DNA from 4 places in the Rhizobium sp. LEGMi-198b genome. Region 1 is predicted to be linked to each of the others. Evidence: predicted binding sites of a transcription regulator. Region 1 holds the regulator's gene; each other region holds the start of a gene.

Region 1 (5,643 bases):
CGCCCTTGCCGAGCAATTGTTCCGGTTCGGTCTTGCCGGCAGCCACGGCCTTGGCCAGCGCCTCGTCATCGAAACGGGCATAGGCGCGGACGTTCTCCGGCGTCGAGAAATCGGCGACCAGAAGGTCGACCGGCCCGTCGCTCTTCGTCTGCACGGTGAACTTGCCCTCGAACTTCAGCGAAGTGCCGAGCAACACGGTCAGCACCACCGCCTCGGCCAGCAGCCGGGCAACCGGGGCCGGATAGCTGTGCCGGGCGAGAATTGCGTCCAACAGCGGCCCAAGCTGCACGGCGCGGCCACGGACATCAAGACCCTCTACCTGGAAGGGAACGACATGATCGTCGCCGGCAAAATCGAATTGACCCAGCGAGGCTGCACTTTCCGCCATTGCTCTACTCCTACTGCGCCCGCGACATCAAACGCGGTTCTATATCTTCAGATCGCGCCCAGGCACCAAGCAAGAATCGACTTTTGCGCATGAAGGCGGTTTTCCGCCTCATCGAAAACAACGGATTGCGGACCGTCGATCACCTCGTCCGTCACTTCCTCCCCGCGATGGGCGGGCAGGCAATGCATGAACAACGCGTCCTTGCCGGCCTGTGCCATCAAAGCCGCGTTGACCTGATAGGGCTGGAAGACATTGTGACCGCGGGCCCGGTGCTCCTGATTCATGGAAACCCAGGTATCGGTTACCACACAATCGGCGCCGGCGACCGCACGGTCGGCATCATGCGAGAGCATGATTTCGGCGCCCTCGTTGCGGGCCCAGTTCAGATAGTGATCCTTCGGCTCGGAACCAAGGGGTACGGCCATGTTCATGCGATAGCCGAAACGGGCAGCCCCTTCGACCAGCGAATGCAGCACGTTGTTGCCGTCGCCGGTCCAGGCGATGGTCTTGCCCTTGATCGGACCGCGATGCTCCTCGAAGGTCATGATGTCGGCCATGATCTGGCAGGGATGCGTGTCGTCGGTGAGAGCGTTGATGACCGGCACGGTCGCGTGCTGGGCGAGTTCCAACAGGCGCGAATGTTCGGTCGTGCGGATCATGATGGCGTCGACATAGCGCGACAGCACCTTTGCCGTATCGCCGATCGTCTCGGCGCGGCCAAGCTGCATTTCCGTGCCGGACAGGAACAGCGTCTCGCCGCCGAGCTGGCGCATGCCGACATCGAAGGAGACGCGGGTGCGGGTGGATGGCTTCTCGAAGATCATCGCCAGCATCTTGCCGGCGAGCGGCTTGTCGGCCGCACCTGCCTTCAGCGCCTGCTTTCGCACGATGGCATCGTCGATGATGCTGCGCAGATCGGCAGCCGCGACGGCCGAGAGATCGAGAAAGTGTTTCGGTGAAGCCATGTCCCTACCTGTACTCCAAAAATGATAACGCCCGCCGTGGGGCAACAACGCCCCCGATCAGCGGGCGCTGAACTCAAGCCGACTTCTTGACGCGGGCGGCACGCAGGCTTTCGGCGGCACGTTCGATGCGGGCAATGCCTTCGCGCGCCTCCTCGGCCGTGACCACCAGCGGCGGCAGCAGACGGATGACGTTGTCGCCGGCCGGCACACCCAGCAGATGTTCGGCGCGGATCGCCTGCAGCAGGTCCGCCTGGGGAATGGCCGCCTTGATGCCGAGCAACAACCCTTCGCCGCGAACATCCTCGATAATATCCGGAAAACGATCCTTGAGCGAGGCCAAGCCCTGGCGGAACACCAACGCAACATCGCGCACATGCTGCAGGAAACCGTCTGATAGCACGACATCGAGCACGGCGTTGCCGACCGCCATGGCGAGCGGATTGCCGCCATAGGTCGAGCCATGCGTGCCCGCCTTCATGCCTGCGGCCGCTTCCGCGGTCGCAAGGCAGGCACCGAGCGGAAAGCCACCGCCGATGCCCTTGGCGACGGCCATGATGTCAGGCGTGATGCCGGCCCATTCATGGGCAAAGAGCTTGCCGGTGCGTCCGACGCCGGTCTGAACCTCGTCGAGGACCAGAAGCAGGCCATTCTCATCGCAAATCTGACGCAGGCCGCGCAGGAACTCGTTGGTCGCCGGGCGGATACCGCCCTCGCCCTGCACGGGCTCGATCAGGATCGCGGCTGTCGCATCGGTGATGGCGGCACGCACCGCGTCGAGATCGCCGAAAGGCACCTGGTCGAAGCCGGGCGCCTTCGGGCCGAAACCTTCGAGGTACTTTTCCTGGCCTCCGGCGGCGATCGTCGCGATCGTGCGGCCATGGAAGGCGCCTTCGAAGGTGATGATATGGAATTTCTCGGGATGACCCTTGTAGAACTGGTAGCGACGCGCCGTCTTGATGGCGCATTCCAGCGCCTCCGCACCGGAATTGGTGAAGAATACCTTATCGGCGAAGGTCGCCTCCGTCAGGCGCTTCGACAATTTCTCCTGACCCGGCACCTCATAGAGGTTGGACAGGTGCCAGACCTTATCGGCCTGCGACTTCAGCTCTGCAACCAGATGTGGATGGGCGTGGCCAAGCGAATTCACCGCGACGCCCGCGGCGAAATCGAGATAACGCTCGCCGGTCTCCGTGATCAGCCACACGCCCTCGCCTCGCTCGAACCGCAGCGGAGCACGCATATAGGTGTCATAAAGCGGCGCGGTTTCAGCCATGGCGCATTCTCCTCGATCACAACCTTTAGGGCCAATCGTTTCCTTCGAATGAAACGGGCCCGGAAAAATCAAAAATGCCGCCTTGCGGCGGCATGGGCACTATTGATGTTTTGCACTGCGATGTCAACAAAACTGGCGATTTAGCAGGTGCGGCAGAGCGCCTCTCGATGGATGGCATGTCTTCGACAACTTATATTGCATAAATGCCACTCACGTATAGCAAGTTGGGGAAAACCTCGAAATCGATTCCTCAAGATTCCCGCGACTCTTGTCACGGAGTCAGCCTCACACTAGGTTAAAAACCAATTACTAGACTGCATGCGGCGGAACTAGTCACCACAATTTTAAAGCGTTTCACGCCTCGACCCAATTCGAGGCAATGGTGAGGGATTCTGCCATCAGAAACGCGATAGCGGAGACAGGGCATGAATTGGACAGACGAACGCGTCGAGAAGCTGAAAAAGCTGTGGTCCGAAGGTTTGAGCGCCAGCCAGATCGCGGCACAGCTCGGTGGTGTCAGCCGTAATGCCGTCATCGGCAAAGTGCATCGCTTGAGCCTGCCGGGCCGAGCGAAGGCCGGTGGTGCGGCAACCACAGCTCGAGCGCCGAAGCGCAATACCTCGGCCCCACGCGCGCCGAATTACGCCTCGCGCGTTGCAACCCGCACGGTTACCCGCCAGCAGGGTGCGACGATGCTCAAGGAAGAGGTCGAGATCGATACGGTCAGCGAAGTCGAATATCGTCCGGCCGCCAATGTGGTCGTTCCGATCTCGCGCCGCCTCGGCCTGACGGAGCTCACGGAGCGCACATGCAAGTGGCCGGTCGGCGACCCGCTGAAGGAAGATTTTCACTTCTGCGGCAATGATAGCCCGGACTCTTCGCCCTACTGCACCTACCATCAGCGGCTGGCCTATCAGCCGGTGCATGACCGGCGCCGGGCCGCGCACTGAACCACACCAGCCAAATGAAAAACGGGCCGAAAGGCCCGTTTTCTGTTTCCGCCGCTATGTTGGATGGCCAATCGGGTTGCCCCGATCAGGCCTCCCCCATCAGGCCTCCATGGAATAACCCGCGCCGCGAACGGTGCGGATGACGTCCTGCATGTTGGAGAAATTCAGCGCCTTGCGCAGGCGGCCGACATGCACGTCGACGGTGCGTTCGTCGACATAGATATCATGCCCCCACACGCCGTCGAGCAACTGAGACCGAGAGAAGACGCGGCCGGGGGACGACATCAGGAATTCCAGAAGGCGGAATTCCGTCGGCCCCAACCGCACTTCACGGCTCTTTCGGTGGACGCGATGGGTTTCGCGGTCCAGTTCGATATCGCCGCAGCGCAGTACCGTGGACAGGACCTCCGGGCGGGCTCGGCGCAACATCGCCTTGACGCGGGCCATCAGTTCCGGCGTCGAGAACGGCTTGACGACATAGTCGTCCGCGCCGGTGGAAAGGCCGCGCACGCGCTCGCTTTCCTCGCCGCGAGCGGTGAGCATGATGATCGGCAGGCGCTCCGTCTCCGGCCGCATGCGCAGCCGACGGCAGAGCTCGATGCCGGACACGCCGGGGAGCATCCAATCGAGGATCAGAAGATCGGGGATGCGCTCCTGGAGGCGCAGCTCAGCTTCGTCGCCTCTCAGGATAGTGTCGACCTCGAAGCCCTCGGCCTCGAGATTATAGCGCAGCAGAACGCTTAGCGCTTCCTCGTCTTCTACAACAGCAACTCTCGGAACCATGCGCCTCTGGTCTCCTTCTCTTGGTGTCTACTTTATTCCGTTACCGAACCGACGGTGTTGGCGGTATCGTCCTTCGGGCGCTCGCCTTCGGGCTGGGCACCGGTCGCCATGTAATAGATCGTCTCGGCGATGTTCGTGGCATGGTCGCCGATGCGCTCGATGTTCTTGGCGCAGAAAAGAAGATGCGTGCAGGTGGTGATGTTGCGCGGATCTTCCATCATGTAGGTCAGCATCTCGCGGAAGAGCGAGGTGTACATGGCGTCGATTTCCTCGTCGCGTTCGCGGATCGACACGGCCTTGTCAGGTAAACGGGTCGAGTAGACGTCGAGCACTTCCTTGAGCTGGACGAGCGCCAGTTCGGAGAGGTGTTCGATGCCGCGGGCGAGACGACGCGGAACGCCGGTGCCCTGCACGGCGATGACGCGCTTTGCGGTGTTCTTGCCGAGATCGCCGACGCGCTCCAGATCGGCGGCGATGCGGATGGAGCCCATGATTTCACGCAGGTCCGCAGCCATCGGCTGACGGCGGGCGATGGTGACGATCGCCTTGTCGCCGACTTCGCGCTCGGCGTGGTCGAGAATGACGTCATCGGAGATGACCTTCTGCGCAAGGCTGGCATCGCCGTTTACCAGGGCGCGGACGCTGTCGCTGACCATCTGCTCCGCCAGGCCGCCCATTTCGGAAATGCGGCGCGTCAGGAACTTCAGGTCTTCGTCGTAAGCGGAGAGAATGTGTGTTGAGACCATTTTTTTATCCTCTAGGTGAAAGATGTGAAAGGAACCGCGCGGGGAGCATCATCAGCCAAAACGGCCCATGATGTAATCCTGCGTGCGGTAATCATCGGGATTGGTGAACATCTTATCGGTATCGTTCTCCTCGACCAGATGGCCGAGATGAAACATTGCGGTACGTTGCGAAACGCGGGCTGCCTGCTGCATGGAATGCGTCACGATGACGATCGTGAAGTTTTCCCGCAGCTCATGAATGAGTTCCTCGACTTTGGCGGTGGCGATCGGATCGAGCGCGGAGCACGGCTCGTCCATGAGAATGACCTCGGGACTGACGGCGACGGCGCGGGCGATGCAGAGGCGTTGCTGCTGACCGCCTGAGAGGCTAGTGCCGGCATCATAGAGCCGGTCCTTCACCTCGCCCCACAGCCCGGCCTTCTGCAGACTGGTTTCGACGATATGGTCGAGATCGCTCTTGGACCGATGCAGCCCATGGATACGCGGACCATAGGCCACATTCTCGTAGATCGACTTCGGAAACGGATTGGGCTTCTGA
Region 2 (5,643 bases), on a different contig from region 1:
CAATGTCTTTGCTGGCGGCGAATAGGAATAGAGGAGGATTCCATGTCCATCGAAACCTGGCTCGCGTTCGCCGCCGCATCCTGCATTATGCTGGCAATACCCGGTCCGACCATTCTCCTTGTGATCTCATATGCACTCGGCCACGGTCGTAAGACGGCGCTGGCAACGGTGACCGGCGTAACGCTTGGCGATTTCACGGCGATGACTGCCTCGCTCGCTGGTCTCGGCGCCCTTCTCGCCACCTCGGCCACTCTGTTCATGCTTCTCAAGCTGATCGGCGCAGCCTACCTCATGTTTCTGGGAATCAAGCTCTGGCGCGCCCCGATTGTGACCGGCCCGATGGGCGACAATGACAATCTTCCGGAAGAAAAGCCGCTGAAGATTTTACTGCACGCCTACGTTGTGACCGCCTTGAACCCGAAGAGCATCGTCTTCTTCATCGCCTTCGTGCCGCAATTTCTCGACCTGTCGAAGCCCTTCCTTCAGCAAACCGTTATTTTGGAGGCGACATTCCTCACTCTGGCAGCACTGAACTCCCTGCTCTACGTTTTCATCGCCGATATGGCGCGCGGTTTTATTCGCAAGGCAAGCGTGCAACGCGCCGTCAACCGGACGGGCGGAACCCTGTTGATAGCCGCCGGCGCAGTGACCGCCGGATATCGCCGGTTGGCCGCTTGATGCTGTCCAGGGTTGCGGGGCGATCACGGATAGGTTAATGGGGGATTCATAAATTTATCAACCCTGTGGCTGATTTGCACCGCAGGGCGGTTTGGTTTTTTCGAAAGTGACAGAATGGTAGCGATCGGATTTCCCAGCCTAAAGCGCAGCGTTGCCTTTTCGGCAATGATGTGCGGCGTCCTCGCAGGGTGTGCAAGCACTCAGCAGCAGACGTCCCAGGCAGAATTCCCGTCGGCACAAACCAACGTGCCGCATCCGAATACAAACCCGGCTCCGGTCGGTGCTGCGTCGACCACAGGCGGCGTAGCGGTGGCTTCCACCACACCAGCTACAGGCCAGCAGATTCAGCCTCAGCAGCAGGCAGCATTGATGAAGTCGGACCGGGTTGGCGCCGGTTCGGTGGCTCCGAATCAGATTCAGGCAGCCCAGGACCGCATGGCTGGTCCGGTGGCAAATGCGCCGAATGCAGCGAACCAGGGTACTGTCGCGATAGCCGCCGTAACCGGCGCGCCCGCAGCGGGTACATCCGCAGCCGCCGCTTATGCGGCCTCCGACGAACCCATGGTTCCCACCGTCGTCGCCATCCCGATCCCGAACCCGGCACGTCCGGGCGATACCGCGCTGTTGCCGGTGTCAGGTTCCGCGGCCCAGGGTCAGGCGACCATTCCGATGACGTCGGACATGGCGGCCATTCAGTCCGTTGTTCCGACGCCCCGCCCGGGCGAAGATGCACCGATCATGGCGCCTGCCGAAGTCGCTTATGCCGCGCCGATGCAGATCGCGGGCATGGGTTATGCAGACACCCGCATGCATTATGATTTCAACTTCGATGCTAGCGGCCCGACGGTCGTTTCGGCGGTACTGACCCCTCAGAATTACGATTCCGACGTGCCGGCGGAGGAGAAGAGCTACGTTTCGAAGCTCATCCAGAAATATGCCAAGCTTTATGAAATTCCGGAATCTTTGATCCATCGCGTCGTTCATCGCGAGAGCCGCTACAATCCGAAGGCATATAACCGCGGCGGTTACTTTGGCCTGATGCAGATTAGATACAACACGGCCAAGTCCATGGGCTACGACGGTCCGCCTGCAGGCCTACTCGATGCCGAGACCAACATCAAATATGCCGCGAAATATCTGCGCGGCGCATGGATGGTGGCCGACAACAAGGCCGAGGCCAAAGAAGCCAATGCCGTTCAGCTCTATGCGCGCGGCTATTATTATGATGCCAAGCGCAAGGGCCTGCCGGACGTCGCGCAAGGCAATTACTGATTATCCCGGATCATTTCGCCAGCGCCGGTTGGGCCATGTCCTGACCGGCGTTGATTATATCCAGTATCCTCTTCAGTAGAATTTGCGGCTTATAGTCCAGCCAGCCCGGCGTCAGCCCCATGCGCACCAGCACGAGATTGGCTGACGGCACAATGGCGACGCTCTGGCCATCATGTCCGAGCATCCAGAACGTATCCGTCGGCAGGCCGAACTGCGCATCCGAACCACCGGGACCGGCAAGCCAGGCTTGAACCTGCGTGTAGATGCCTTCCGATGCCGTCGTCGGAGTGCGCATCGCGCCAACAAAGCCTTCCGGCAACAGGCGCTGGCCCTTCCAGACACCATCCTGCAGCAGGAATTGGCCAAAGCGCGCCCAGTCGCGCGGCGTCGCATAAAGATAGGAACTGCCGACATAAGTACCGCGCTCGTCGGCTTCCAACACAGCGCTGGACATGCCGAGCGGCGCAAACAGCGCTTCACGCGGATAGGTGATCGCCGCACTCTCATTGGGAAGTTTGTTCATCCAAATCCTAGAGAGCAGCGTCGCCGTACCGCTGGAATAGCTGAATCGTTCGCCTGCCGCCGCCTCCTGAGGCGCACTCGAGGCAACCCTGGTCGAATCCGGATCGAGATAGAGCATGCGCGTCACGTCTGAGACTGCGCCATATCCCTCATTGAAGGCTAGGCCGCTCTCCATGCTGAGGAGATCGCTGAGCTTGATGTTCTTGCGGGCATCAGCGCTCCATTGCGGCAAAAGATTCTGATCGTCGAAGGACATGCGGCCGGAAAGCATGAGGCGGCCGATGATGGCGGCATTGACGGTCTTCGTCATCGACCAGCCGATCAAAGGCGTGCCCTTGTCAAACCCCTCGCCATAGGTCTCCGCGATGATGCGGCCGTTCTTGACGACGACGATGGCGCGCATGGCGGGACCGGCAAAGTCCGGATTGGCAAGGAGCTTGGAGAGCGCGAGGCCGGTGTCGTCCTGGCCCAGCACGACCTTATCGCCATCCGGCCAAGGAGAATCGCTTTTGGCCGCTTTGATCTTATTGAGGAACGCCGCGCTGCGCGCCGCCGGCAGATCGCCGTCCGGCACCGTCGTGCAGCCGAGCGCGCCGCGGTAGAGCGCATAGTTTGGTGCAAACATGCCGAGGAAGCGGGCGGTTACCACGCCTTCCTCTCGATTGACCGAAACCCGAACGAGCTTCAGCGCCGGATTGCCCGGCGCCTGCACGTCATCCGCCAATATCCGCTCGGGATCGCGCTTGGCGATAAAGGTATTCGAGCAGACGATCTTGGCGGCATAGCCGTCCCCGACCCTCAACAATTCCGGTGGCCAGACCGAAAGCCAGACCGCACCGCCCGCGACAATGATCAGCAGCAAAAAAACAAGAGCCCCGACCACTCTCGATATTAAACGCATATCACACACCCTCCGAAGGAATGCGGAGACAATCAGGAAATGCAGGAATGTGAAAGACCTATCGTCGCCACAGCCTTGCAAATATCACCGTGACGACCCTACCGGCCGGGTCTGCCAACAGTCCACGTCATCAGACTGTAGCATTGCCGGGTTACACGCGCTGAACCTGACAAATCGGTGACAAGACTCAGATGACGGAATTTGCCCCGGATGCCGGTCTCCATAAGAATCGGAAACTCAAGGACGCTCTGCTGCAACACAAGGCTCTGTCGAAGGCCGGCTTTTCGGAGCGCCTGTTCGGCATGTTGTTTTCCGGCCTTGTCTATCCGCAGATCTGGGAGGATCCGGATATCGACATGGAGGCGATGGAGCTGCAGCCGCACCACCGCATCGTCACAATCGGCTCGGGCGGCTGCAACATGCTCGCCTATCTTTCGCAGAACCCGGCTTCCATCGATGTCGTCGACCTCAATCGTCACCACATCGCGCTGAACAAGCTCAAGCTCGCCGCCTTCCGGCTGCTACCCGGACATGCCGATCTCGTGCGCTTCTTCGGCACGCCGGACGTTAGCGCCAATAGCCAGGCATACGATCAGTTCATCGCGCCGCGTCTCGATCCGGCGACCGCCGCTTACTGGGATGGCCGCGACATGTATGGCCGCCGCCGCGTCACGGTGTTCAACCGCAACATCTATAAGACCGGCCTGCTCGGCCGCTTCATCGGCGCCGCCCATGTGCTGGCCCGCCTGCACGGCGTCCGCCTCGGCAAGATGACGGAAGCCCGCACGGTCCGCGAACAGCGGCAGTTCTTCGACAACGAAATTGCGCCGATCTTCGACAAGCCGATGGTCCGCTGGCTGCTCGGCCGCAAGAGCTCGCTCTTCGGCCTCGGCATCCCGCCGCAACAATATGACGAACTTGCGAGCCTCGCAGGTGACGATTCCATATCTGGCGTCCTGAAGCACCGCCTGGAAAAGCTGGCCTGCCACTTTCCGATCCGGGACAATTATTTCGCGTGGCAGGCCTTTGCGCGGCGCTATGCCTCCCAACACCAAGGCCCGTTGCCGACCTATCTGCGGCCTGAGCACTACGCCGCAATCCGCGCCAATGCCGACCGCGTCGATGTGCATCATGCCAACTTCACGGAGCTTCTGGCCTCCAAGCCCGCCGCTTCGCGCGACCGCTATATCCTGCTCGACGCCCAGGACTGGATGACCGACGAACAGCTCAACGACCTCTGGGCTGAAATTACCCGCACGGCCCGCGAAGGCGCCCGCGTCATTTTCCGCACCGCCGCCGAAAAGAGCATCATCGAAGGTCGCCTCTCCCCCGCCATTCGCGATCAGTGGGTCTATTTCGAAGAGCGCTCGCAGGAGCTTAACGTCCGCGACCGCTCGGCGATCTACGGCGGCTTCCACATCTACGGGAAAAAAGCGTGAGCCAGGCGGATACAGGTCTTCAGACAAGCTCGAAGAACCATGCCGGACTGATGGACGGCATGTACCGTTACCAGCGGCACATCTACGACCTGACCCGCAAATATTACCTCTTCGGCCGCGATCGCACCATTGCGCACCTCAACGTGCCTTTGAGCGGCTCCCTACTGGAAGTGGGTTGCGGCACCGGCCGCAACATGTTGCTGGCTCATCGTCGCTTTCCCTCGGCGAGACTCTATGGCCTCGACATCTCCCAAGAGATGCTAATTTCGGCCCGCAATAATTTTCGCGGGCTGAAACAAGTACCGGATTTCCGCGTCGCCGACGCCACTGCCTTCTCGGCTGGTGATTTCGGTGTCGACGGTTTCGATCGTGTCATGATTTCCTACGCACTCTCGATGATCCCGGACTGGAAGAGCGCAATCGATGCTTCGCTGAACGCGGTCATTCCCGGCGGCGAACTGCACATCGTCGATTTCGGCCAACAGGAGCGCCTGCCTGGTTGGTTCCGCACCATGCTGAAAGGCTGGCTGACAAAGTTCCACGTCACCCCCCGCGCCGACCTCCGCGCCGTGCTCGAAGAGCGAGTCGCGGCGCACGGCGCGAAGCTGGTATTCGAAGAAATCGGCCGGGGTTATGCATGGAGAGCTGTCGTCATAAAGCCGGCCGCCTAGCAAAAAAAGTGGAATTCGGCACGAAATCCGCTCATGCGGCATTCCAAGTATAAGAATTTACTTGAAGATAACGCATTTTTTACGTTGATATGGTGAAAAAGTGGCAAGGGCCGGCTGACAAACAGCTTGGTCCTTTGCCTCTTTTGGATTTTGGGGACCA
Region 3 (5,643 bases), on a different contig from region 1:
GCCGGCCGGTTCCTACCTCATTGGCCATGGCGTCGGCGTTGCCGACTTCAACCAATACGGTACGCGCCGCGGCAACCATGAAGTCATGATGCGCGGCACCTTCGCCAACATCCGCATCCGCAACCACATGCTCGGCCCGAACGGCAAGGAAGGTGGCTACACCATCCACTATCCGTCCAAGGAAGAGACCTCGATCTACGATGCGGCCATGCAGTACAAGGCCGAGGGCGTTCCGCTCGTCATCTTTGCCGGCGTCGAATACGGCAACGGCTCGTCGCGCGACTGGGCTGCCAAGGGCACGAACCTGCTCGGCGTGCGCGCCGTGATCGCCCAGTCCTTCGAGCGCATCCATCGCTCGAACCTGGTCGGCATGGGCGTCATCCCCTTCGTCTTCGAGGACGGCACCACCTGGGCCAGCCTCGGCCTGAGGGGCGATGAGACCGTGACCATCGAAGGTCTGGAGCACATCAAGCCGCGCGAGCGCAAGATCGCCAAGATCACCTATGGCGACGGCACGGTGAAGGACATTCCGATCATCTGCCGCATCGATACGCTGGATGAAGTGACCTACGTCAACAATGGCGGCATCCTGCAGACCGTTCTGCGCGATCTCGCCGCCTAATTGACGTTTAGACCACCTATACACGCCGCCGGAGCATCTCTCCGGCGGCGTCTTGTTTTTCACGCTGATGTGTACGACGCTAATGGCTCCGGGCCTTCGTCTCACCCCTTCGTGACTTTGCGTCATCGTGGTTAGCTATTATCTCTTGTTTCAGATTTATCAGGCTTGATGAGGCCTTACGGATACCTTGAAATTGCGCGAAGCGTTTTCGGGGTCTGCGCCAGCACATGGCTTTCAAGGTCTGAGAAAGAGGTACAACGGCATGCGCTTACGGTTTTTGGTTCCACTTCTAGCAGGCATCGCGCTCGCAAGTTCGCTGCATGCGCAGGAGCTTGCCAAAATCAAAGGCGTCGTCGAACTCTTCACGTCTCAGGGCTGCGCCTCCTGTCCGCCGGCCGATGCTGCATTTGAGAAGCTGATCCGCCAGGGCGACGTCGTCGCGCTCGCCTATCACGTCGACTACTGGAATTATCTCGGCTGGAACGACACGATGGCCTCCAAGGACAATACGGCCCGGCAATATGCCTATGCCCGTACGCTCGGCCGCAGTGGGGTTTATACGCCGCAGGCGATCATCAATGGCCGTGATCACCTAAACGGTGCGGATCTAAACGCCATCAACTTCAAGCTCGACGATTTCCAGCGCCAGGGCAAGGGTCTGACGGTTCCCGTCAGTGCCGCCATGAAGGGTGACGAACTGGAGATCAAGATCGGCGCAGGCCAGGGCCGGGCAAATGTGGTCGTCGCCTATTTCGATAGGGAACAGCAGGTTTCGCCGAAGGCCGGCGAGAACAACGGCCAGCAGATCACTTATCTGCACGCGGTTTCGGACATTGAAACAGTCGGCATGTGGGACGGCAAGGCCTTGAATGTCGTGTTGCCCGCCAATGTGTTGGATAAGGCCGGTCGGCGCGGCCTGGCGGTTCTGTTGCAGTCGTCGACGCCATCGGGCGACCCGGCAGCGATCATCGGCGCGACCGTCCTGACGGCCGGGACCGATGGCTGATCTGCATTTTTCCGACGTCAGTCGGAAGGCTCCATTTCGGCTTCGCCAAAAAGAGGGGAGTGCCCGGCGAGGGCGCATTCGGGGCTGGGGTTCGGTCGATACGCCCCGGCCGGGCCGTTTGGCGCGGCGGCGCCAAACCGATCCCTATAGTTCCGGTAAATGGGGCTTCGTTTTGACTGAAATGCGGCGCAGCCAAGATGCTTTGCTCGAAGCGCAAGAAATTGTGAGTGCCTCTTGGTCTTGCAATTTGCCGTGGCTGAGGCAAACTGTCATCTTCTTGTCATGACACAACCCCTGGGGGATTGATGACTGATCAGCCGGAATTGCGACACGGCGAAAGCCGTTCCGTCGACACCACTTCTTCCGTCGTCGTTGATCTCAGAGAATATAAACAAAGCAAGGACTCGCTGCCGGTGACCTTTCACCGCAGGGAGCTGGACGCAATTCTGTGGATCTACGGCCGCATGGTCGGCGAGGGCGAATGGCGTGACTACGCCCTCGACCATCTCAGGGAAAAGGCGGTTTTCTCGGTCTTCAAGCGCTCCGGCGAGCTGCCGCTCTTCCGCATCGAGAAAAACCCGAAGCTCGCCGCCAAACAGGGCGCGTTTTCCGTAATCAGTACCAATGGCATGATCCTGAAGCGCGGCCACGACCTGACGCAGGTGCTGAAGGTTTTTGATAAGCAGCTCAAGCTGGTGGAGAAGTGATCTTCGCCTGCTGCGCTATTCGCTGAATAGCGTTCCCGGATAGACTGATGGATCGGGGTCAGTTTCCATACCTTCGCCCAGCGGCTTCTGCATCAGCATCGTGTCCAGCCAGCGGCCGTGCTTGTAGCCGGTACCCTTCAACAGGCCCGCCTCCATAAAACCTGCGGCGCGGTGAAGGGCGACGGAGGCCGGGTGGGCGCCGCCGATGACGGCGATCATCTGGCGGAAGCCGAGGCTCTGGCAGGTTTCCACCAGATTTGCCAGCAGCGCCTTGCCGACGCCGCGGCCACGGGCTTCGGGCGCGAGATAGATTGAATCTTCCACCATCCATCGATAGGCCGGCCGCGTGCGGAACGCGGAGGCGTAGGCATAGCCGAGGAAGGCTCCGCCTTCGCCTTCGGCGGCGATATACGGGTAGCCCTTGTCACGAATCGCCTGGAAGCGGCCTGCCATCTCCTCTTTGCCCGGCGGAACGATCTCATAGCTTGCGGTGCCGTTCAAAACGGAGTCGCGATAGATGGCGGTTATAAAGGGAAGGTCGGCTGATGTGGCGTTGCGAAGGCGGAAGGACATCTGGGTTTTATTGCCTGATCTGCGATTTCAATGGCGGATAATAAAGCCGTGTCCGAAGCAGCAAGGCAAATAGAAAAGGCGGCCGGAGCCGCCTTTTCGAAAGATCATTCACGTCGCAGCAGTTATTTGCGGTTGCCCATGAACTGCAGCAGGAACATGAACAGGTTGATGAAGTCGAGGTAGAGCGTCAGCGCGCCCATGATCGCCTTGCGGCCAGCAACGGCAACGTCGTCGGCTTCATAGTACATTTCCTTGATCCGCTGCGTATCCCAGGCGGTCAGGCCTGCGAAGATCAGCACGCCGATCACCGAGATGGCGAACTGCAGAGCGGACGAATGCAGGAAGATGTTGACGAGCATCGCGATGATCAGGCCGAAGAGACCCATCATCAGGAACGAGCCCATCGCCGAAAGGTTACGCTTCGTCGTGTAGCCGAACAGCGACAGCGCGCCGAAGGAGGCGGCGGTCACGAAGAAGGTCTGCACGACGCTCTGGCCGGTGTAGATGATGAAGATCGACGACAGCGACAGGCCCACCAAAGCGGCATAGACCCAGAAGGTCGTCGTCGCGGCGGCCACGCTCATGCTATTGATCCTGAAGCTCAGGAAGAACACCATCGCCAAGGGAGCGAGGATGACGACCCAACGCAGCGGGCTCAGGTAGATCGCCTGGCCGAAAGCTGTGATCTGCCCGTCAGCGAAGGCGAGCGAAAATGCGAAATAGGCGGCCAAACCCGTGATCGCCAGACCCAGCGCCATCAGGTTATAGACCTTGAGCATGTAAGCTCGAAGGCCCTCATCTATCATCGCACCGGTTTGCGCGCCGCTAGGCGCCCGGTTTTGGTAATTGCGAAAGTCAGCCATGTTTTCCTCTTTCAAGCTCCGATGTGAGTAGCGTGTCGGGCACTTGGTCCCAGGCGCCGCTGCGGAGCTCCAGCATGCCTGCAGAGAATATGAGGCTTTCACGCCCCATGCACAAGGGCTAAGCGGCGGCGGCAGGGTTAAATCGGCGTAATATCGGGCTATTTCCCGACGCTCGGTTAATGCTCCAGGCGCCTTGGCGGCGCAGACTTTTTCGGGTTCATACGCTCAGAGTTCACGCAGGACCGGCGCTGCTTTCTGGCCAAGAATGCGCCAAGTGCCCACCAGCCCGATCCCGACCGTCAACAGCAGAGCGATGATGAGGGTCGAGAAGGCGACATCCGGGAGGAAGGTCGATGGCAGGTGCATGATGTGACTGACAATGTACCAGGCCGCGACAGAACCGGCGAGCAGCGCGAAGACGGCGGTCGCCGCACCCAGCATCAGATATTCATAGCTGAAGGCGCGGATCAGCATGGCTCGCGTCGCGCCGAGCGTCTTCAGCACGACCGCGTCATGCGTGCGTGCGCGGTTTCCCGCAGCAAGCGCGCCCGCAAGCACCAGCACGGATGCGATCAGCGCCACCGACGCCGCGGCACGGATCGCGGCGGCAAGCTGGCCGACCAGCGTGTTGACGATATCGAGCGCATCCTTGACGCGGACGCTAGTGATCGTCGGATAAGTGTTGGTGACGTTCTTCAGGATCGCCGCTTCCTGCGCCGACGTAGCAGTGGGATCGGTGAGGGTAGCGAGCCAGGCATGCGGCGCGCCCTTGAAGGTGTTCGGCGAGAAGATCATCACGAAATTGATGGAAAGCGACTGCCACTGGACCTTGCGGAAACTGGCGATCTTGGCCGTCACGTTGCGGCCGAGCACGTTCACGGTCACGGTATCGCCGAGCTTCAGGCCGAGCGCCTTGCCTTCCTCATCGGAGAAAGAGACCAGCGGTTCGCCGCCATAATCCTTACCCCACCATTGCCCTTCGGTAAGGGCGGCGTTCTCCGGGAGAGTCTCGGCATAGGTAATGCCACGGTCCCCGCGGAGTACCCATTGGCCGGCAGGGGGAACCTTCCTCTTGGTCACGTCCTCACCATTGAAGGCGACGATGCGGCCGCGCAGCATCGGCACCTCGACGAGCTTGCCCTCGGGCGCCTGCGCCTGCACGACCTTGCGGAAGCCGTCGAGCTCCGAACCCTGGATATCGACGAAGAAGAAGTTCGGCGCCTGCTCGCTCATGCGTCCGGTCAGCTCCTGGCGCATATTGCCGTCGATCAGCGTCAAGGTCACCAGGAGCGCCAGTCCGAGGCCGAGCGAGAGGACCACGGAGGCGGTGAGCGCACCCGGCCGATGGATATTGCCGATCGCCAGGCGGAGTGCCGGCGAGTGGACGCGCGGGCTGCGGCGGGCGAGCCACGACAGCAGGGCCGCGACGGCGCGTAGCACGACGAAGGCGACGGCGATGGAAACGACGAAGACGACGGCGATGAAGCGGTCATAGGCGGTGTATATCGCAAGTGCCGACAGTGCTGCCATCAGCAGGCCGGCGGCGAGCAGGTAAGGCCAGCTTGGCAGGCGGCGAGCCTCGAAGCCCTGTTCGCGGAAGAGCGCCGTCGCCGGCACTTCGCGGGCATGGCCGAGCGGCAGGATGGCGAAAGCAAGCGTCGTCAGTAGGCCGAAAAGCGCTGCCAGCGTCAGTGGGCCGGGGTAAAGCCGCGGCACGGTCGAAATCGGCAGGAATTCGGCCATGAACTGCGAGGCGAACAACGGCGCGATGGCACCGAGCACGAGACCCACGGCGATGCCGGCCAGTGCAAGCAGGGCGATCTGGATCAGGTAGATCATCACGACTACCAATGCCGGTGCGCCAAGGCATTT
Region 4 (5,643 bases), on a different contig from region 1:
CGACCGGGCAAACGAGCATAGGCGGCATAGAGCAAGGGCGGCCAATCGTAAGGCCCGCCTTTCCGATCGAGAAGCTGTGGCTGGCGATCGAGCCAGCGCGCCACACCGGCGGCGTCGCCAAGCGCCGCGGCAATGTAGATGCTGTCCCCGGTAATTTCACGATGAGCCTCCAGCAATTGCAGCGCCTCCTCGAAGCGTGCCGGATCTGCCGGAACGTGGGAGAAATAGGAAACCGTCGCCAGCGACAGGAATTGATTGGCAAGCTGATCTAGGGGAGTTTGCTCGCGATTGGCGCTTTCCAGATGCGCCTTGAGTTTCGTCCAGCTTGAGAAGCCATATTCGCGGGCAAGAACAAGCTGGATGTCCTGAAGCCCGACTTCGAGCGCATCGGCGAAATACGGTGCGACGCGACTGCGTGCCGATGAATCACCGGAATGAACGGCTTTCAGAAAAGCCTTGGCCTGTTTTTTCAGGGAATCGACGGTGGCATTGCCCGCCAGAGAGCGCGTGGTCACGAAAGACCTCCTTTCATTCACGTCCGGTATCCGCGCCCACAGACTGAAAAGAGGTGTGGCAGTCTTACGTTCTATGCATCAGGTGGGCCTTGCCCTTCCCGCGGATCGGATGCGCCCTGCGAACGATCCGGAACTTATCGCGAGCCGTCTGGCCTGTCCAGAGCGATCAGGCCGGCTCGTAGCGGACATAGGCGAACTCATCGCCATTGGGCGCCCAGTTCGGCACATTGATCGTCCCCTGCCCGCCGAAGAGCTCGAACAGCGTCGTCAGATTGCCGCCATCCATATCCATCAGCCGCAGCCGGACATGGAGATCGCGCGGATGGTCGAAGACATCTGGATCGTAGGAGATCAGCACGACCTTATCGTTCTTCGGCGACGGATGGGCGAACCAGTTGCCGTAGTTGTCGTTGGTGATCTGTTGTAGCCCGGTCCCATCGGGATGGATGCGCCATATCTGCATCAGACCAGTGCGGCTGGAGTTGAAATAGATCCATTGCCCATCGGCGGAATAGTCAGGGCCGTCATTGCGTCCCTCGCCATGCGTCAGCCGTGTCTCTTCGCCGCCGTCGATCGAGATCGTATAGATATCGAAGATATCGTCGCGAATGCCGCAATAGGAAAACCGCCGCCCATCGGGCGACCAGCCATGCCAATAGGAGGGCAGATTGCGCGTCACTTGCCGCGGGGTGCCGCCTTCGGCCGGCAGCACATAGATGCAAGACTTGCCGTGTTCCGTTTTGTCGGAAATGGCGATCAGGGAACCGTCGGGCGATATGCCGTGGTCGTTGTTGCAGAGCGTCGCAAAACCGGTATCGACCTGAACGGCCTCGGCCTTGCCGTCTAGCGGAAGCCGATAAAGCAGGCCATCGCCGTTCAGCAGGAGGTAGCGCCCATCCGGCGAAAAGTTCGGCGCCTCGACCAGCCGCTCGGTCTGCCAGACGACGCGGTTTTCACCGGTGCGGATATTGTAGATCTCGACCGAGCTGCGCATTGCCTCTCCATTCGCCGTAGGGGACTGCGATCAACGATCGCGGAACCGGTTGGTGATCGGATAGCGCCGATCGCGACCGAAATTCTTCTTGGTGATCTTCACGCCCGGCGCCGACTGGCGGCGCTTGTATTCGGCGAGATAAAGCAGATGCTCGACGCGATGGACGGTGGCGACGTCATGCCCGCGCGCAACGATCTCCTCGACCGCCATTTCCTTTTCCACCAGGCACTCGAGGATGTCGTCGAGCACCGGATAGGGCGGTAGCGAATCCTGGTCCGTCTGGTTCGGCCGCAGCTCGGCAGACGGCGCCTTGTCGATGATGTTGAACGGGATCACCTCTCCCGATGGGCCAAGCGCTCCCGGCGGCACATGCAGATTGCGCCAGCGCGACAACGCATAGACCTGCATCTTGTAGAGATCCTTGATCGGATTGAAGCCGCCGTTCATGTCGCCATAGAGCGTGGCATATCCAACAGACATTTCCGACTTGTTGCCCGTGGTCACCACCATCGAGCCGAATTTGTTGGAAATCGCCATGAGAATGGTGCCGCGGGCACGGCTCTGCAGATTTTCCTCGGTAATGCCGCTGTCGGTCCCTTCGAATAGATCGGAAAGCGCCGAGGTGAAGCCGGTCACCGGCTCCTCGATTGGCACGATGTCGTAGCGGCAGCCGAGTGCCTTGGCACAATCGGCCGCATCCTTCAGGGAATCCTCCGATGTATAGCGGTAGGGCAGCATGACGGTGCGCACCCGCTCCTCGCCCAGCGCATCGACGGCAATCGCAGCGCAGATCGCCGAGTCGATGCCGCCGGAAAGACCAAGCACGACCGATTTGAAGCCGTTCTTGTTCACATAGTCGCGGAAACCCAGCAGGCAGGCGCGATAATCGGCCTCCTCGCCTTCCGGAATATGCGCCATCGGACCCTCGGCGCAATGCCAGCCATTGCCGTTCTTCTTCCAGGTCGTCACCGCCAACGCGGTTTCGAACTGGCTCATCTGGAAGGCCAGAGTTTTGTCGGCGTTGAAGCCGAAGCTTGCACCGTCGAAAACCAGTTCGTCCTGACCGCCAACCTGGGCCGCAAAGATGAGCGGCAAACCCGACTCGATCACTTGCCGTAACGCGACCTGGTGACGGACATCGACCTTGCCGCGATAGTAGGGCGAGCCGTTCGGAACCAGAAGAATTTCCGCCCCGCTTTCGGCTAGCGTTTCGCAGATGCCGAGATCGTTCCAGATTTCCTCGCAAATGGGGAGACCGATGCGAACACCCCGAAAATTGACCGGCCCCGCAACGGTACCTTCATCGAAGACCCGCTTCTCGTCGAACTCGCCATAGTTCGGCAGATCGACCTTGTCTCTGATGAAGATGATCTTGCCGCCGTCGAGCACAGCGACCGAATTGTAGCGACCGGTGTCGTCCTGGCGGGGAAAGCCGATGACAACGCCCGGGCCGCCATCGGCAGTATCCGCAGCAAGGCTCTCCACAGCTTTCCGGCAGGCGCGGATAAAGGCTGGTTTCAACACCAGATCCTCTGGCGGATAACCGGAGATGAACAGCTCCGTCAGCAACACGAGCTGCGCGCCCTCGCGCGCCGCCTCGGCCCGCGCTTCCCGCGCCTTGGCAAGGTTGCCGGAGACATCGCCGACTGTCGGGTTGAGTTGCGCGACAGCGATCCGGATGGTCTGGGTGATGGGGCTTTGTTCTGTCATGCCATATATTTAGCGAGCGCCACCCCGTTCCGCAACAGCCTTCGGCCCTCTTCAAGCGCCAAAGATGGCGCTGCTCGCAGAGGACATATTTCGCCACCAAAAAATACTAAGTAAGCCTTGCGGTTCAGCCGCCATTCATGACAGAGAGGCGACAATTATGTGACGGTTTTGTAACAATTGGAGAGGGCCGTTGGTCGCCTTGATCCCCAGTTCCGTGTTGGCTGGCAGATTTGCCATTCTGCAAAAGCTTGGTGCGGCGAGCCGGCAATCGACGGTTTTACGCCAGCTTCAGAGCCTTGCGCTGACCTTCCTGCTTGCGCTCTTCACCGTCATCGCCGTCGAGTGGATTGCGCGTGGTGAGCTGACGGATCTTCCCGGCTATTTCGATTCGCCTATTCATCCCGGCTTCGCTACGATCGGCATCGTCATGCTCCTGATGCTCGCGCTTGACGCCGTGTTCGGCCGCGCGCATCAATCGATCTTGGTGGTTGTGCCTCTGGTGCTGGTTCCGGCCCTTATCTCCAACCAGAAACAGTATTATCTTTCCGATCCCCTTTATCCTTCGGATTTCCTTTTTGCGCACCAGATCCTGGAACTCATGCCGGTGATCGTGCGTGAGCGCCCGTGGACCGCGGCTGCGGTTGCCGTCGGCATCATCGCCTCGATTGTCGCGCTCGCCTTCCTCTGGCGCTACGCCTGGCGACATGCGACAGCGCTTTCGCGCAATGAGAGGGTCGCGCGGCTCTCCGTCTGCCTGCCGCTCATGACCGTCTTCGTCTCGCAGATGGATCCGACGCAAAATTCGTTCATCCGCGAAAAACTGCGCATCATCCCCATCGTCTGGGATCAGAAGGAAAATTACGCTTACAACGGCTTCATCATCGCTTTCTCGCTCAACCTGCCGATGGCGGACGTCAAAGCGCCTGGCGGATATGGACCAAATGCGATCGACGCCATACCCGCCCGCAATTATGGCTATCTTTCCGGCCCACGCGAAAAGCCCGACATCATCATGCTGATGAGCGAGTCTTTTTGGGATCCGACCAGGCTTTCCAATCTGACCTTCACGCCCGATCCCATGCCGAACATCCGCGCGGCGCAGTCGGGCTATGTCTTCTCTCCCGAATTCGGCGGCATGACCGCCAATGTCGAGTTCGAGGCACTGACCGGCTTCTCCAACGCCTTCCTGCCCTATGGCAGCATTCCCTACCAGCAGTATGTGCGTCGGCCGATGCCCTCACTTGCCACCTTCTTCCGCGGCGAAGGCTATGCAGCGCGTTCCATCCATCCGTTCAGCGGCTGGTTCTGGAACCGCAACGAAGTCTACAAGGCTTTCGGTTTCGAGGAGTTCCGCACCGAGGAGACCATGCCGCCTATGGAAAAACGCGGCCTTTTTGCCTCCGACGACTCGCTGATGAAGGAGATCATGCGCGAGGGCGACGCCATGGAGCGGCCGTTTTTCTTCTTCGCTGTCACCCTGCAGGGTCACGGTCCCTATGAAGCGCATCGCTACGCCGAGAATACGGTCGATATCAAAGGCGATCTGAGCGACGCCGATCGCGACACGCTCGCGACCTATGCGCAAGGCGTTCGGGAAGCCGACCAGAGCTTGAAAACGCTGATGGATTGGGCTTCGAAGCGCGATCGCGAGACGATTATCGTCCTCTGGGGCGATCATCTGCCGCCGCTTGGCACGGTCTATCCGGATACGAATTACATGCCCGAACAGGTGGCGACCCGAAAAGCGTCGCTCGATGTGATGAAGCGGCAGCATGAAACACCGCTGGTCATCTGGTCGAGCAAAAAGGGCGTGCGTAGGGATGTCGGAACGATCAGCCCGTCGCAACTGCCCTATCATATCCTGAAGACCGCCGGCTACGAGCACCCTTTCTACACCGGATTTCTCGGGCGTCTGCAGAAGAAATACACGATCATCGATCGTTATCAGCTCGCGACGCGCGACAATCAGGCGTTTCCGGATTGGGCTCGCAAGGAGCAAAACCTCGATCCGCTAATGCGCGACTACCGCTCCCTGCAGCATGACGTCATGTTCGGACACGAATATGGGCTCGACCGCTTCTTCCCGTCGCATGCCTGGCTGGTCGGCCAGGGCAGTTAGAGCAATTCCAGGAAAAGTGCGAAGTATCCGTCTTAGTCAAGCTTGTTGGTACGTCCAAAAGCGATCCTCTCGGATGAGAGCGATTCCGTGAAACGCTGAACCGCTCTACACTGCAACCCTTTTTGCATTGCAATTCCATCGGGCAGTCGAATACTTGCGGCCAAAGCGACCAAGTCTTCGGAGCGTTCCCATGTATAATCTACCCAATTTCGTTCATCAGCATTTCGACAAAACGGCCGAGGAACTCGGCGAGATCGAAAAGCGTGTATTGAAAAAGGCGCATGAGCGGAAAATCGTTTCCACCG

Evidence for each region. Region 1 encodes PhoB, which activates phosphate uptake and scavenging genes when phosphate is short. Its sites were predicted from a motif close to TGTCATNNANCTGTCAT; they were not measured.
Region 2: a site for PhoB is predicted at 3,499-3,515, ahead of ACXHXG_RS08685 (BtaA family protein). Genes of this name have one in related genera too.
Region 3: a site for PhoB is predicted at 1,896-1,912, ahead of ACXHXG_RS18515 (DUF2794 domain-containing protein). Genes of this name have one in related genera too.
Region 4: a site for PhoB is predicted at 3,357-3,373, ahead of ACXHXG_RS07335 (LTA synthase family protein). Genes of this name have one in related genera too.

Annotation. Positions count from the first base shown of each region.
Region 1 covers NZ_JBSYVH010000001.1:949,533-955,175, forward strand. The annotation lists gene ACXHXG_RS04610 (Hsp33 family molecular chaperone) at 1-388, opposite strand, end outside; gene argF (ornithine carbamoyltransferase) at 436-1,353, opposite strand; gene ACXHXG_RS04620 (aspartate aminotransferase family protein) at 1,427-2,626, opposite strand; gene ACXHXG_RS04625 (GcrA family cell cycle regulator) at 3,052-3,576, shown strand; gene phoB (phosphate regulon transcriptional regulator PhoB) at 3,676-4,359, opposite strand; gene phoU (phosphate signaling complex protein PhoU) at 4,392-5,105, opposite strand; gene pstB (phosphate ABC transporter ATP-binding protein PstB) at 5,157-5,643, opposite strand, start outside.
Region 2 covers NZ_JBSYVH010000002.1:408,659-414,301, forward strand. The annotation lists gene ACXHXG_RS08670 (LysE family translocator) at 43-678, shown strand; gene ACXHXG_RS08675 (transglycosylase SLT domain-containing protein) at 793-1,950, shown strand; gene ACXHXG_RS08680 (serine hydrolase domain-containing protein) at 1,961-3,373, opposite strand; gene ACXHXG_RS08685 (BtaA family protein) at 3,565-4,812, shown strand; gene ACXHXG_RS08690 (class I SAM-dependent methyltransferase) at 4,809-5,483, shown strand.
Region 3 covers NZ_JBSYVH010000004.1:425,983-431,625, forward strand. The annotation lists gene acnA (aconitate hydratase AcnA) at 1-622, shown strand, start outside; gene ACXHXG_RS18510 (DUF1223 domain-containing protein) at 885-1,628, shown strand; gene ACXHXG_RS18515 (DUF2794 domain-containing protein) at 1,934-2,335, shown strand; gene ACXHXG_RS18520 (GNAT family N-acetyltransferase) at 2,351-2,908, opposite strand; gene ACXHXG_RS18525 (Bax inhibitor-1/YccA family protein) at 3,031-3,771, opposite strand; gene ACXHXG_RS18530 (ABC transporter permease) at 3,997-5,643, opposite strand, start outside.
Region 4 covers NZ_JBSYVH010000002.1:131,732-137,374, forward strand. The annotation lists gene ACXHXG_RS07320 (ankyrin repeat domain-containing protein) at 1-515, opposite strand, end outside; gene ACXHXG_RS07325 (TolB family protein) at 682-1,509, opposite strand; gene ACXHXG_RS07330 (NAD+ synthase) at 1,540-3,219, opposite strand; gene ACXHXG_RS07335 (LTA synthase family protein) at 3,410-5,338, shown strand; gene ACXHXG_RS07340 (DUF1003 domain-containing protein) at 5,529-5,643, shown strand, end outside.